DNA from 2 places in the Streptomyces sp. NPDC001617 genome. Region 2 is predicted to be linked to the other one. Evidence: predicted binding sites of a transcription regulator. Region 2 holds the regulator's gene; the other holds the start of a gene.
What was found. Region 2 encodes HrcA, which represses chaperone genes, less so after heat shock. Its sites were predicted from a motif close to TTNGCACTCNGNNNNNCNGAGTGCNAA; they were not measured.
Positions count from the first base shown of each region.

Region 1: the regulator HrcA is predicted to act here: its motif matches at 2,815-2,841, upstream of groL (chaperonin GroEL).

Region 1 covers NZ_JBSFHA010000031.1:55,026-62,733, forward strand. The annotation lists gene ACWC09_RS23730 (glucosyl-3-phosphoglycerate synthase) at 1-146, opposite strand, end outside; SAM riboswitch class I at 275-432, shown strand; gene thrC (threonine synthase) at 451-1,749, shown strand; gene ACWC09_RS23740 (MoaD/ThiS family protein) at 1,746-2,021, shown strand; gene ACWC09_RS23745 (cold-shock protein) at 2,474-2,680, shown strand; gene groL (chaperonin GroEL) at 3,004-4,626, shown strand; gene ACWC09_RS23755 (hypothetical protein) at 4,790-4,924, shown strand; gene ACWC09_RS23760 (NADH:flavin oxidoreductase) at 5,013-6,179, shown strand; gene ACWC09_RS23765 (GNAT family N-acetyltransferase) at 6,409-7,005, shown strand; gene ACWC09_RS23770 (metallophosphoesterase) at 7,007-7,708, shown strand, end outside.
Region 2 covers NZ_JBSFHA010000002.1:148,549-156,256, reverse strand. The annotation lists gene ACWC09_RS02355 (SpoIIE family protein phosphatase) at 1-1,881, shown strand, start outside; gene hemW (radical SAM family heme chaperone HemW) at 1,913-3,145, shown strand; gene ACWC09_RS02345 (Uma2 family endonuclease) at 3,245-3,823, shown strand; gene ACWC09_RS02340 (DUF3097 domain-containing protein) at 3,801-4,616, opposite strand; gene ACWC09_RS02335 (MBL fold metallo-hydrolase) at 4,660-5,391, opposite strand; gene hrcA (heat-inducible transcriptional repressor HrcA) at 5,544-6,560, shown strand; gene dnaJ (molecular chaperone DnaJ) at 6,561-7,697, shown strand.

The DNA of each region.
Region 1 (7,708 bases), on a different contig from region 2:
CCGACCGTCTCCTCCTCGTTGAGTGCGGGCAGGACGACGGAGACCGACTGACCGGTGCGTTGCTTCGCGGCCAGGATCTGGTGGAGCGGGCGATCGGTGACAGACCAGGAGCGGGTGCTCAGCCAGCGCTCGACTTCTTCCAGCACGTAGGCGGCTCCTCACTTTTGTCTCGCGGTTCGGACGACTATCTCAACTGTCCTGGCCTTCGGTTACAGTCTTGAACAACGACGATGACCATCGCATGTCCGAGGTCGTCGGAGGGACAACCGAATACCGCTCATCCAGAGGGGCAGAGGGATACGGCCCGATGAAGCCCCGGCAACCCTCCAGCCGGCTCTCGTAGATCAGTGTTGATCATTTCCGCGAGGCTCCCCGGCTAGGGAAGGTGCCAAATCCGTCTCACGGCGAGATGCGTCGTGAGGAAGATGAGGAGAAAGGGCCTCGCCTCACATGGCTGCGCAGACTGTTGCAAGCACCACGGACTCCACGACGACGGTCGACCTCGGTCCCGCCGCGGCGCTCTCCTGCCGCGAGTGCGGTCACCGGGTACCGCTCGGTCCGGTCTTCGCCTGCGAGGAGTGTTTCGGCCCGCTCGAGATCGCGTACGACTTCTCGGCCTACGACACCGAGGAGCTCCGCAAGCGGATCGAAGCGGGACCCGCGAACATCTGGCGCTACGCGCCGCTCCTGCCCGTCCCGGCGGACGTGGCGGACAAGCCCAACATCAACCCCGGATGGACCAAGCTCGTCAAGGCCGACAACCTCGCGCGCGAGCTGGGTGTCGACGCCGGCAAGCTCTTCGTGAAGGACGACTCCGGCAACCCGACGCACTCCTTCAAGGACCGCGTCGTCGCCCAGGCCATCGAGGCCGCCCGCGCCTTCGGCTTCACCACCCTCTCCTGCTCCTCCACCGGCAACCTCGCCGGTGCCGTGGGCGCCGCCGCCGCCCGCGCCGGCTTCCGCTCCTGCGTGTTCATCCCGCACGACCTGGAGCAGGGCAAGGTCGTCATGGCCGCGGTCTACGGCGGCGAGCTCGTCGGTATCGAGGGCAACTACGACGACGTGAACCGCTTCTGCTCCGAGCTGATCGGCGACCCGGCCGGCGAGGGCTGGGGCTTCGTCAACGTCAACCTGCGGCCGTACTACGCGGAGGGCTCCAAGACCCTGGCGTACGAGATCTGCGAGCAGCTCGGCTGGCGGCTCCCCGACCAGCTGGTCGTGCCGATCGCCTCCGGTTCGCAGCTCACGAAGATCGACAAGGGGCTGCAGGAGCTGATCAAGCTCGGGCTCGTCGAGGACAAGCCGTACAAGATCTTCGGCGCGCAGGCGGAGGGCTGCTCGCCGGTGTCGGTCGCGTACAAGGCCGGACACGACGTGGTCCGCCCGCAGAAGCCGAACACCATCGCCAAGTCGCTGGCGATCGGCAACCCGGCGGACGGCCCTTACGTCCTGGACATCGCGCGCCGTACGGGCGGCGCGGTGGAGGACGTCAACGACGAGCAGGTCGTCGACGCGATCAAGCTGCTGGCCCGGACCGAGGGCATCTTCGCCGAGACGGCGGGTGGCGTGACGGTGGGTGTCACGAAGAAGCTGATCGAGAACGGTCTCCTCGACCCGACCCTGACCACGGTCGTGCTGAACACCGGCGACGGCCTCAAGACCCTGGACGCGGTGGCCTCGGACACCGGCCTGACCGCGACCATCCGTCCGAACCTCGACTCCTTCCGAGAGGCTGGCCTCGCATCATGAGCGTCTCCGTCCGCATCCCCACCATCCTGCGCACCTACACCGGCGGCCAGGCCGAGGTGACCGCCGAGGGCGGGACCCTCGCCGAGGTCATCGCCGACCTGGAGAAGAACCACACCGGGATCGCCGCGCGCGTTCTCGACGACCAGGGCAAGCTGCGTCGGTTCGTCAACGTGTACGTCAACGACGACGATGTGCGGTTCGAGCAGGGGCTGGAGACGGCCACCCCGGACGGTGCGGGCGTGTCGATCATCCCGGCCGTCGCCGGAGGCTGACCGCGCATACCGGCCGCCCCGATTATTACCGTCGGTAACGCCGGTCACCAAGAGTTCATCGAATTGCCCCCTCCGTGAGAGAACCGGAGGGGGCAATTCTGTATGGTTGAGCACGGTACAGTTGGGGAAGCAGCTGCTTTTCGTATGCCGGACGCATATGGGTACCGGCTCCGGATGCGATGAGAAGTAGCCAAAGTGTGCACGTCTTTTGTGGCTTATGCGCCTTTTATGCGGTCCGACTTGCCCTGAATTCGGGCGAATTCTTACTACATTCCGGACCCCTTCCGTCCAGAATTCTCGTCCGATTGACCTGTTGCAGACGGCAGTTGGGCAGATACATTCAGCCGCGGTCGACGCGTTCCGGCGCACGCCCCCAAACCGTGGGGGGTGAGGTCTGACCCGGATCCGCGAAGTGCGGGTCTGTGCAAGGGCCAGTAATAGGGGAGTTAGGCATGGCTCAGGGCACCGTCAAGTGGTTCAACGCGGAGAAGGGGTACGGCTTCATCGCGGTCGACGGTGGTGCGGATGTTTTCGTCCACTACAGCGCCATCCAGATGGACGGGTACCGCACCCTGGAAGAGGGCCAGCGGGTCGATTTCGAGATCTCGCAGGGTCAGAAGGGGCCGCAGGCGGACATGGTTCGCCTGGCGACCGGCTGAAGCACGCGCCGGAGTAACAGCAGCGTCGTTCTTCGTTCTTCTTCGGAGGGCTCGTACCCCATGGGGAGTCATGGGTACGGGCCCTCCGGCATGCCCGGGGGTCCGTGGGAGACCTGGCCGATCCCCGAGAGCCGCTTGCACTCGCCTACCCCGAGTGCTAATCATTGGCGTTAGCACTCTGAAGGTGAGAGTGACAACGAAGGACCGGGTCGGTGAGGCCCGCAGGCCGGGTGGGGCAAGGAACCACAAGGCATGCGAGCCGTCCGTCGCGGGCGCGGGCGCGGTCCGAAGAATCACCCCCAGTCCTGGAGGGACCACTTCACATGGCCAAGATCATCGCGTTCGACGAGGAGGCGCGGCGCGGCCTCGAGCGCGGCATGAACCAGCTCGCGGACGCCGTGAAGGTGACGCTCGGCCCCAAGGGCCGCAACGTCGTCCTCGAGAAGAAGTGGGGCGCCCCCACGATCACCAACGATGGTGTCTCCATCGCCAAGGAGATCGAGCTCGAGGACCCGTACGAGAAGATCGGCGCCGAGCTGGTCAAGGAAGTCGCCAAGAAGACGGACGACGTCGCCGGTGACGGTACGACCACCGCGACCGTTCTCGCCCAGGCCCTCGTCAAGGAAGGCCTGCGCAACGTAGCCGCCGGCGCCAACCCGATGGCCCTCAAGCGCGGTATCGAGAAGGCCGTCGAGGCCGTCTCCGGTGCCCTGCTCGAGCAGGCGAAGGATGTCGAGACCAAGGAGCAGATCGCTTCGACGGCCTCCATCTCCGCCGCCGACACCCAGATCGGCGAGCTCATCGCCGAGGCCATGGACAAGGTCGGCAAGGAAGGCGTCATCACCGTCGAGGAGTCCCAGACCTTCGGTCTGGAGCTGGAGCTCACCGAGGGTATGCGCTTCGACAAGGGCTACATCTCGGCGTACTTCGCCACCGACATGGAGCGGATGGAGGCGTCGCTCGACGACCCGTACATCCTGATCGCCAACTCCAAGATCGGCTCCGTCAAGGACCTGCTCCCGCTCCTGGAGAAGGTCATGCAGTCGGGCAAGCCGCTGCTGATCATCGCCGAGGACGTCGAGGGCGAGGCCCTGTCGACCCTGGTCGTCAACAAGATCCGCGGCACCTTCAAGTCCGTCGCCGTCAAGGCCCCGGGCTTCGGCGACCGCCGCAAGGCCATGCTCAACGACATCGCCATCCTCACCGGCGGCGAGGTCATCTCCGAGGAGGTCGGTCTCAAGCTCGAGAACACCTCCCTGGACCTCCTGGGCAAGGCCCGCAAGGTCGTCATCACCAAGGACGAGACCACCATCGTCGACGGTGCGGGCTCCTCCGAGCAGGTCGCGGGCCGGGTCAACCAGATCCGCGCCGAGATCGAGAACAGCGACTCGGACTACGACCGCGAGAAGCTGCAGGAGCGCCTGGCGAAGCTCGCCGGCGGTGTCGCGGTCATCAAGGCCGGTGCCGCCACCGAGGTGGAGCTCAAGGAGCGCAAGCACCGCATCGAGGACGCCGTCCGCAACGCCAAGGCGGCCGTCGAGGAGGGCATCGTCGCCGGTGGTGGCGTCGCGCTCATCCAGGCCGGCAGCGTCTTCGAGAAGCTTGAGCTCGAAGGTGACGAGGCCACCGGTGCCGCGATCGTGAAGCTGGCCCTTGAGGCCCCGCTGAAGCAGATCGCCGTCAACGCCGGCCTCGAGGGCGGCGTCGTGGTGGAGAAGGTCCGCAACCTGACCCCGGGCCACGGCCTGAACGCCGCGACCGGCGAGTACGTCGACCTGATCAAGGTCGGCATCATCGACCCGGCGAAGGTGACCCGCTCTGCCCTGCAGAACGCCGCCTCCATCGCCGCGCTGTTCCTGACCACCGAGGCCGTCATCGCCGACAAGCCGGAGAAGGCCGCCGCGCCCGCCGGTGGCGGTATGCCGGGCGGTGACATGGACTTCTGATCGACCGGTTCCGGTTGATCGACGATCGGCCTCGCGGTTGATCGACGTCCTTACCGAGGGCGGCACCCCCAGCTCCTGCTGGGGGTGCCGCCCTCGGTCATGTGTTCGCAAGTCCCGTGCGGGGAAAGCCACTTGGCATGACCGACACCCCGCCCCCGCTCGTGTGGCCGAGATCCTCTCCCGCCCCTTCGGGCTCAACGGGCTCACCGTCCCCAACCGCATCGTCATGGCGCCGATGACCCGCAAGTTCTCCCCGGCCGGCGTGCCGGGCGAGGTGTCGCTGGAGTCCCTGAGCTGACCGGGTGGGGTTGCGTGGGCGGAGTCACAGAGGATCGCGGAATAGCGAGGCTCGCCGGGAGGTTGGCGCGAAGGTAGATTCCATGCGCATGCACATACCGCTCGGTCCCCTAGGAGATCCCCACGTGACCGCCACCGTCCCCGAGTCCACTTCACGCGCGGCCGAGATCCTCTCCCGCCCCACCCCGATCAACGGCCTGACCGTCCCCAACCGCATCGTCATGGCGCCGATGACCCGCAACTTCTCGCCGGCCGGCGTGCCGGGCGAGGACGTGGTGTCGTACTACGCCCGCCGGGCCGCCGCCGGAGTCGGCCTGATCGTCACCGAGGGCACATACGTGGGCCACGACTCGGCCGGGGACAGCGATCGCGTCCCGCGGTTCAACGGTGAGGAGCAGCTGGCCGGGTGGGCGAAGGTCGCCGAGGGGGTCCATGCGGCGGGTGGCACGATCGTGCCGCAGCTGTGGCACATCGGCATGGTGCGGAAGCAGGGGCAGCCGCCGTTCGCGGACGCGCCCGCCGTCGGCCCCTCCGGCCTGGCCGCCGCGGGTGCCGAGCCGACCGGCCAGGCGATGACCCAGCGGGACGTGGACGACGTCATCGGCGCGTTCGCCGAGGCCGCCGCGGCCGCGGAGCGGATCGGCTTCGACGGCGTGGAGATCCACGGCGCCCACGGCTATCTCGTCGACCAGTTCCTGTGGGCGGGCACGAACCGCCGTACGGACGCGTACGGGGGTGACGCCGTGGCCCGTACGAAGTTCGCGGCGGAGATCGTCGCCGCGGTCCGCGAGACGGTGTCGCCCGAGTTCCCGATCATCTTCCGCTACTCGCAGTGGAAGCAGCAGGACTACACCGCGCGGCTCGCCGAGACGCCCGAGGAACTGGAGGCGGTGCTCGCTCCGCTGGCCGCGGCGGGGGTGGACGCCTTCCACGCGTCCACGCGGCGGTACTGGCTGCCCGAGTTCGAGGGGTCCGACCTGAACCTGGCGGGCTGGACGAAGAAGCTGACCGGCAAGACGGTCATCACCGTCGGCTCGGTCGGGCTGGACGGGGACTTCCTCAAGGGCTTCCGGGGCGAGGGGGCGCCGATCAAGGGGATCGACGACCTGCTCGACAGCCTGGAGCGCGACGAGTTCGACTTCGTGGCCGTCGGGCGGGCGCTGCTGCAGGACCCCGAGTGGGCGGCGAAGGTGCTGGGCGGGCGCTTCGACGAGCTGAAGCCGTATGAGGCGACGGCGCTGCGGTCGCTGAGCTGAGTGGTTCGGGGCGGGGTGGTGGGGGTGCGCGTTCCTGGGGGCTGCGCCCCCAGACCCCCCATCGGCCCTGCGGGCCTCGTCCTCAAACGCCGGACGGGCTGAATGATGCGGGCCGGCGTCGAGAAGTGCCGGACGGGCTGAGTGATGCGGGCCGGCGTCGAGAAGTGCCGGGCGGGCTGAGTGATGCGGGCCGGCGTCGAGAAGTGCCGGGCGGGCTGAAAATGGGTGCATGACGCGTGCCCGTATCGCCACCCCCGCCGACATCGACGCCATCGTCTCCACCTTCACCTCCGCCTTCTTCCATGACCCGGTGTGGGGGCCCGCCTTCCCGGACGAGGGGCGGCGGGCCGTGCAGGCCGCCGTGATGTGGCGGGTCTACGTGACCTCCGCACTGCGGTACCCCTGGACCCTGGTCACGCCGGACGTCGAGGCCGCGGCCATCTGGATTCCCTCAGGCGGCATCGAGCTCACGGATGAGGAAGTCGCCGGGCTGGAAGGGAAGTTGGCGGCGGTCACCGAGCCCTCCACCGCCCGCGCGATCATGGCCGTCGGTGAGCGGTTCGAGGAAGCGCACCCCGCCGAGCCCTTCTTCCACCTCACCATCCTGGGGACGCGTGCCGATCACCGCGGCAAGGGACTGGGGATGGGACTGCTGGCCGAGAGTCTCGCCCGGATCGACGAACTCGGCGCGCCCGCCTATCTGGAGTCGACCAACCCCGCCAACCTCAAGCGGTACGAGAGTGTGGGCTTCGCCGTCCGGGACGAGATCGTGCTCCCCTCAGGACAGGTGGTGACGACGATGTGGCGGGCGGCTAACGTTTCGTGACATGCGGATACTCCACCTGTCCGACACACATGTAGAGCGCGCCGACGCCCCCGACAAGCACGGCGTCAACGCCACCGACTCGCTGCGGCTCATGCTCGACGAACTGCGGTACCAGCGGGGCGTGGACGCGATCGTCGTCACCGGGGACCTCGCCAACGACGGGGCCGTGGAGGCGTACACGACCGTCCGTGAGCTGATCGGCGAGTTCGCGGAGCGCATGGACGCTCCCGTCTTCTACACCACCGGCAACCACGACGAGCGCGAGGCCTTCGCCAAGGTGCTCGGCAGCGGGCATCTCGCCGCCGACGGCGGCGAACGCGCGTCGGCCACCGGGGCCGAGCGATGTGCGGTGAGCGTGGTGGGCGGCTGGCGGTTCGTGACGCTGGACTCGCTGGTGCCGGGGAAGGTGTACGGGCGGCTCGGGAACGAGCAACTCGCCTGGCTCCGGGTCGTGTTGAGCGAGCCCGCCGAACGCGGCACGGTTCTCGCCTTTCACCATCCGCCGATCTCCCTCGACATCTCGGCGACCCAGCCCGTGTTCGGGCTCCGCGATCCGGAGGACCTCGCGGCGGTGATCCGGGGCAGTGACGTACGGGTCGTCCTCACCGGGCACTATCACCTCCAGCTCTTCGGGATGCTGGAGTCCGTGCCGGTGTGGGTCACGCCCGGGATCGTCAACCGCATCGACCTGACCACCGCCCCC
Region 2 (7,708 bases):
GGAGGCGCGCAGGCGCATGCCACCCTCGCCGGAAGCGCCCTCGCGCCGGGCTCCGCCCGTGCCCTCGTGCGCTCCGCCGTCGACGAGTGGACCGAGGCCGGGCTGCCCGGCGCCGAACACCTCACCGAGCGCCTCGCCGACGACGCCGTCCTCGTCGTCAGCGAACTCGTCACCAATGCCGTCGTGCACGCGGGCACCGACATCCAGGTGGCCTGCCGGCTGGAGGAGGCGACCGGCGCCCTCGTCGTCGAGGTCCGCGACCACCATCCCTCCCGGCCGCCCCGGGACGCGGAGGCCGAACCGTCGTACGGGACGCACGAGTCGGGCCGCGGACTGCGCCTGGTCGCCACGCTCGCCGAGTCCTGGGGCGTCAGCTACCGCAGGGGCGCCAAGACGGTGTGGGCGCGGCTGCTCGCCGAACAGGGCGCGGACGCCGACGAGTTGGACGCCTACACCCTGGAACGGCGCCTGGACCTCGTCGGGATCCTCGCGCCCGATCCTCCCCCACCCTCGAATGAGTTCGGCCGGGGGGACCCCCATCGCGCCGAACGCGACCGGGACTGGCTCAACCGGGGCGCCCTGTCCTTCCTCGCCGAGGCCTCCGACCTGCTCGCCGGACAGCTGGACGAGCACCTGGTCGCCGCCCTCGCCGGACAGCTGATCGTGCCGAGGCTCGCCGACTGGTGCGCCGTATGGCTGGAGGACGAGGTGATGGGCCGCTGGGAGACCCCCGATCCCGGCGGCTGGGCGGGCGACGGCACCGCCGGCACGGGCCCGCGGCTCGCCCGCGTCTGGCACGGCAGCGAGAACCGCATCGAGGAGCTGCGCCGGGCCCTGGAGAAGGACCCGCCGCGGCCGCCGCCCGGGGCCCTCCAGTCCGGGCCCGTCGCCCACCCCTGGCCCGGCGAGGCGCTGGACGCCCGGGACACCCACGGCGCGGCACTGGCGTACCGCCTGATCGCCGGCGGCCGCCCGCTCGGCACCCTCGTCATCGGCCGCGCGGGCCTGCTGCGCTTCCCCGACGAGGTCACCGGCCTGGTCGAGGACCTCAGCCGCCGGGTGGCCCTGGCCATCGGCGCGGCCCGCCAGTACGCCCGCCAGGCCACCATCAGCCGGGTCCTGCAGCGCGGCCTGCTGCCCGTCGCCGTCGCCGAGATCCCCGGAGTGCACAGCGCCCTCGTCTACGAGCCCTGCGACAAGGGCGGCCCCAGCGGCGACTTCTACGACCTCTTCCCGGCCGGCGACGGCCGCTGGTGCTTCGCCGTCGGCGACGTCCAGGGCAAGGGCCCCGAGGCCGCCGTCGTCATCGGCCTGGCCCGTCCCTGGCTGCGCCTGCTGGCCCGCGAGGGCTACGGCGTCGCCGACGTCCTCGACCGCCTCAACCGGCTCCTCCTCGACGACGCCACGGAGGCCGCCGACGCGGCGGCCCGCGCACTCGTCCAGCAGGGCGCCCCCGGTGACGGCCCGCAGACCCGCTTCCTCTCCCTCCTCTACGGCGAGCTGGCCCCCTTCGACGGCGGCGTCCGCTGCACCCTCGCCTCCGCCGGCCACCCCCTCCCGCTCCTCCTCGGCCCCGACGGCGACGTCCGCACGGCCGCCCGTCCCCAGACGCTCCTCGGCGTCATCGACGACGAGACCTACACCAGCGAGACCTTCGAGCTGCGCCCCGGCGACAGCCTCCTCTGCGTCACCGACGGCGTCACCGAGCGCCGCTCCGGCTCCCGCCAGTTCGACGACGGCGACGGCCTCGCCGCCGCGCTGGCCGACTGCGCGGGCCTGAGCGCCCAGCTGATCGCGGAACGCATCAAACGCCTGGTCCACGAGTTCGGCGGGCGGCCTCCGGAGGACGATCTGGCGCTGCTGGTGCTGCAGGCGGAGTAGGTACGCGCACGCGTGCCGGACAATGGAAGGCATGCCTTCCGCACTCCCCGACGGCGAGCCGGTCCCCGCCGACGGCTCCCTCCCCGCCTCCGCGCTCGCCGGGTCCGCCGACCGACCCCTCGGCTTCTACCTGCACGTCCCGTACTGCGCGACCCGCTGCGGCTACTGCGACTTCAACACCTACACCGCCACCGAGCTGCGCGGCACGGGCGGAGTGCTGGCCTCCCGCGACAACTACGCGGACACCCTGATCGACGAGATCCGCCTGGCGAGGAAGGTGCTGGGCGACGACCCGCGCCCGGTCCGCACGGTCTTCGTCGGCGGCGGTACGCCGACGCTGCTGGCGGCCGACGATCTCGTACGCATGCTGCAGGCGATCCGCGACGAATTCGGCCTCGCGCCCGACGCCGAGGTCACGACGGAGGCGAACCCGGAGTCCGTCGACCCGGCCTATCTGGCGACCCTCCGCCACGGCGGCTTCAACCGGATCTCCTTCGGCATGCAGAGCGCCAAGCAGCACGTGCTGCGCGTGCTGGACCGCACCCACACCCCGGGCCGCCCCGAGGCGTGCGTCGCGGAGGCCCGCACGGCCGGCTTCGAGCATGTCAACCTCGACCTGATCTACGGCACCCCGGGCGAGTCGGACGACGACTGGCGGGCCTCGCTGGAGGCGGCGATCGGGGCCGGCCCGGACCATGTCAGCGCCTATGCCCTGATCGTCGAGGAGGGCACGCAGCTGGCCCGCCGCATCCGCCGGGGCGAGGTCCCGATGACCGACGACGACGTCCACGCCGACCGGTACCTGATCGCGGAGGACGTCCTGTCCGCGGCCGGCTTCGACTGGTACGAGGTCTCCAACTGGGCCACCTCCGAGGCGGGACGCTGCCTGCACAACGAGCTGTACTGGCGGGGCGCCGACTGGTGGGGCGCGGGTCCCGGAGCGCACTCGCACGTGGGCGGGGTGCGGTGGTGGAACGTGAAGCATCCGGGGGCGTATGCGGCGGCGCTGGCGGCGGGGAAGTCGCCGGGTGCGGGCCGCGAGCTGCTGTCCGACGAGGACCGGAGGGTGGAGCGGATCCTGCTGGAGCTGCGGCTGCTGGAAGGGGTGCCGTTGGAGCTGCTGAAGCAGGACGGACTCGCGGCTTCCCGGCGGGCGCTGGGGGAGGGGCTGCTGGCGGGCGGGCCGTACGAGGCGGGGCGGGCGGTGCTGACGCTGCGGGGGCGGTTGTTGGCGGACGCGGTGGTCAGGGATCTGGTGGACTGATCACTCGGGCGAGTGAATCGGTGCGGAACGGGGGTTCGGTGCCTAACCTGATTCGTAGGCTGCCGCTAAAAGTACGCGGCGGATGTGGAGGCCACGGAGATGACCGCTGTGGACGAGCGTGGGATTGCCAAGTTCTTCGAGGAGTTCGAGCCTCCCGAGGGCGTCAAGGCCGAACTGCTCCGGGGGGAAATCGTGATGATGGCCACTCCCGATCTGGTGCACAACCGGATCGTGGCGGACGTGGTGGACCAGATCCCGCGTAAGCGCTGGGAACGGCTTCAGGTGACGGACGTGGACATCATCGGTGAGACCAGCGAGCCCATTCCGGACTTGGTGGTGGTGGAACGTGGTGTTGCCCCGGACTCAGGCCATCTACTGCCGTCCCAGTTGGTCACGATGGTGGTGGAGGTGGTCTCCAAGACCAGCGTCCAGCGGGACTACGAGATCAAGCGGTCGATTTACGCCGCCGGTGAGATCTACGCCTACCTCATCGTGGACCCGATCATGGCGCAGTGTGTCCTGCTGACGAGGCCTGTCGGGAGGGGGGAGAACGCCGACTATCAAAGGCAGCAGATCACGAAGTTCGGGGCGCCGCTGCCGCTGGAGGAGCTCGGACTGGAACTGGACACCACCGAGTTCGGCACCTACAAGAACGTCAGGCCCCACCGCTACCCGTGACGAAGTCGATCAACTCCTCCACCCGGCCCAGGAGTTCGGGCTCCAGGTCCTTGTAGGAGCCCACCCGCTTCAGAATGGCCTGCCACACCGCCCCGGTGTTCTCCGACGGCCAGCCCAGTGCCCGGCACACCCCCGTCTTCCAGTCCTGCCCGTGCGGCACCCGCGGCCACGCCTCGATGCCCAGGGACGACGGCTTCACGGCCTCCCAGATGTCGATGTAGGGGTGGCCCACCACGAGCGCGTGCTCGCTCGTCACCGCCTCCGCGATCCGCCACTCCTTCGTGCCGGGGACGAGATGGTCCACCAGCACGCCGAGCCGGGCGTCCGGGCCGGGTGCGAACCCGGCGACGATCGACGGGAGATCGTCCACGCCCTCCAGGTACTCCACCACCACGCCCTCGATGCGCAGGTCGTCGCCCCACACCCGCTCGACCAGTTCGGCGTCGTGCCGGCCCTCGACATAGATGCGCCCGGCGCGGGCCACCCGCGCGCGTGCGCCGGGGACGGCGACCGAACCGGAAGCCGTACGGGTGGGACGTACAGGCCCGTCACCGGTGGGGCGTACGAGCGTCACCACCCGGCCCTCCAGCAGGAAGCCCCGCGGTTCCATCGGGAACACCCGGTGCTTGCCGAAGCGGTCCTCCAGGGTCACCGTGCCCGCCTCGCAGCGGATCACCGCGCCGCAGAAACCGGTGCCGGGCTCCTCGACCACCAGACCGGGCTCCGCCGGGACCTCGGGGACGGGCTTCGGCTTCTTCCAGGGAGGGGTCAGATCGGCGGAGTACTGGCGCATTCGGATGACGATAGGAGAAGCGCGGCCCCCGGTGCCGCAGCGATTACCGCGACACGCCGAAACGCGCCGCCAGGGCGTCCCGCTGCGCCCGCACGAACCTCGCGTCCACCACCGCTCCGTGACCGGGCACGTACAGCGCGTCCTCGCCGCCCAGGTCGAGCAGCCGGTCCAGCGCGGCCGGCCAGTGCGACGGTACGGCGTCCGGGCCGGCCTGCGGTTCGCCCGACTCCTCGACCAGGTCGCCGCAGAAGACGACCTCCGGCGAGCCGGGGACCAGGACCGCGAGGTCGTGGGCGGTGTGGCCGGGGCCGACGTTCGCCAGCAGCACCTGTCGGTCGCCGCCCAGGTCGAGGGTCCACTCGCCGGAGACATGATGGCGGGGCGGGAGCAGGGAGGCCACGGCCTCCTCGGCCAGGCGCGCGTCCAGCCCTTCCCGTACCGCGTCCTCGCGCAGCTCCTCGCGCGCGTGCCGGGCGTCGAACAGGGCGTCCATGCCGACGGGGCCGTACACCTCCGCGCCCGTGAACGCCGCCGCCCCGAAGACATGGTCGAAGTGGGGGTGGGTGAGCGCGAGATGGGTCACACGCCGGCCGGCGAGCGCCTCCGCCTGCCTCCGCAGCCGCGCGCCCTCCACCAGGCTCGACCCCGCGTCGATCACCAGCGCCGTGCCGTCCCCGACGACCAGCCCCGCCGTGCAGTCCCAGCCCGGCAGCCGGCACCGCCCCACCCCGGCCGCGACCCGCTCCCATCCGAGCTCTTCCCAAGTCACCGTCATACGGCGACGCTAACCGTACGACCGCGTCAACAGGGGCCGACCTTGCCCCGGGTGTACCCCACAGCCGTACACTGGGCCGGGGAACGCTGGCACTCGAATGGACAGAGTGCCAGGCAAAGCGCCCAGGGGACGACTTTCTGGAGGTGTGCGCGATGCTGAGTGAACGACGGCTCCAGGTCCTGCGCGCCATCGTCCAGGACTATGTCGGCACCGAGGAGCCGGTCGGGTCGAAGGCCCTGACCGAGCGGCACAACCTCGGGGTCTCCCCGGCGACGGTCCGCAACGACATGGCGGTCCTGGAGGACGAGGGGTTCATCGCCCAGCCGCACACCAGTGCCGGGCGGATTCCGACCGACAAGGGCTACCGGCTGTTCGTCGACAAGCTCGCGGGCGTCAAGCCGATGACCGCGCCCGAGCGGCGGGCCATCCAGAACTTCCTCGACGGCGCCGTGGACCTCGATGACGTGGTGGCGCGGACCGTGCGGCTGCTCGCGCAGCTCACACGGCAGGTGGCCGTCGTCCAGTACCCCTCGCTGACCCGGTCCACCGTCCGGCACGTCGAGCTGCTCTCGCTCGCCCCCGCGCGCGTGATGCTCGTGCTGATCACGGACACCGGGCGGGTCGAGCAGCGGATGGTCGACTGCCCGGCGCCCGTCGGGGAGGCCTCGCTCGCGGACCTGCGGGCGCGGCTGAACAGCCGCGTCGCGGGTCGGCGGTTCACGGACGTCCCCCTCCTCGTGGAAGACCTGCCCGAGGGCTTCGACGTCGAGGACCGGGGTACGGTCTCGACGGTGCTCTCCACCCTTCTGGAGACACTCGTCGAGGAGAACGAGGAGCGGCTGATGATCGGCGGTACCGCCAATCTGACCCGCTTCGGACATGACTTCCCCCTCACCATCCGCCCCGTCCTGGAGGCGCTGGAGGAGCAGGTCGTGCTCCTCAAGTTGCTTGGTGAGGCGGGGGATTCGGGCATGACCGTACGCATCGGTCACGAGAACGCCTATGAGGGACTCAACTCCACTTCCGTGGTGTCGGTCGGCTACGGTTCGGGCGGCGAGGCAGTAGCCAAGCTCGGCGTGGTCGGACCGACCCGCATGGATTACCCGGGAACGATGGGAGCGGTACGCGCAGTGGCACGGTACGTCGGACAGATCCTGGCGGAGTCGTAAGTGGCCACGGACTACTACGCCGTTCTCGGCGTGCGCCGCGACGCGTCGCAGGAAGAGATCAAGAAGGCCTTCCGGCGGCTCGCGCGCGAGCTGCACCCGGACGTCAACCCGGATCCGAAGACCCAGGAGCGGTTCAAGGAGATCAACGCCGCTTACGAGGTGCTCTCGGACCCGCAGAAGAAGCAGGTCTACGACCTCGGCGGCGACCCCCTCTCGCAGGCGGGCGGCGCGGGAGCGGGCGGCTTCGGCGCGGGTGGCTTCGGGAACTTCTCGGACATCATGGACGCGTTCTTCGGTACGGCGTCGCAGCGGGGCCCGCGGTCGCGTACGCGGCGCGGCCAGGACGCGATGATCCGGCTGGAGATCGAGCTCGACGAGGCGGCCTTCGGCACGACGAAGGACATCCAGGTCGACACGGCGATCGTCTGCACCACCTGTAACGGTGAGGGCGCGGCGCCGGGGACCTCCGCCCAGACATGTGACATGTGTCGCGGTCGCGGTGAGGTCTCGCAGGTGACGCGGTCCTTCCTGGGCCAGGTCATGACCTCGCGTCCCTGCCCGCAGTGCCAGGGCTTCGGCACGGTCGTTCCGACGCCGTGCCCCGAGTGCGCGGGCGACGGCCGGGTGCGGTCCCGCCGTACGCTCACCGTCAAGATCCCGGCCGGTGTGGACAACGGCACGCGTATCCAGCTCGCGGGCGAGGGCGAGGTCGGCCCCGGCGGCGGCCCCGCCGGCGACCTGTACGTCGAGATCCACGAGCTGCCGCACAGCACCTTCCAGCGGCGCGGCGACGACCTGCACTGCACGGTCACCATTCCGATGACCGCGGCGTCCCTCGGCACCAAGGTGCCGCTGGAGACGCTGGACGGCATGGAGGAGGTCGACATCCGGCCCGGCACCCAGTCCGGCCAGTCGATCCCGCTGCACGGCCGGGGCGTCACGCATCTGCGCGGCGGCGGACGCGGTGACCTGATCGTCCACGTCGAGGTCCAGACCCCGACCAAGCTGGACCCCGAGCAGGAGCGCTTGCTGCGCGAGCTGGCCAAGCTGCGAGGCGAGGAGCGGCCGCAGGGGCAGTTCCAGCCTGGGCAGCAGGGGTTGTTCTCGCGGTTGAAGGATGCGTTCAACGGTCGCTGACGTGGGCTGGA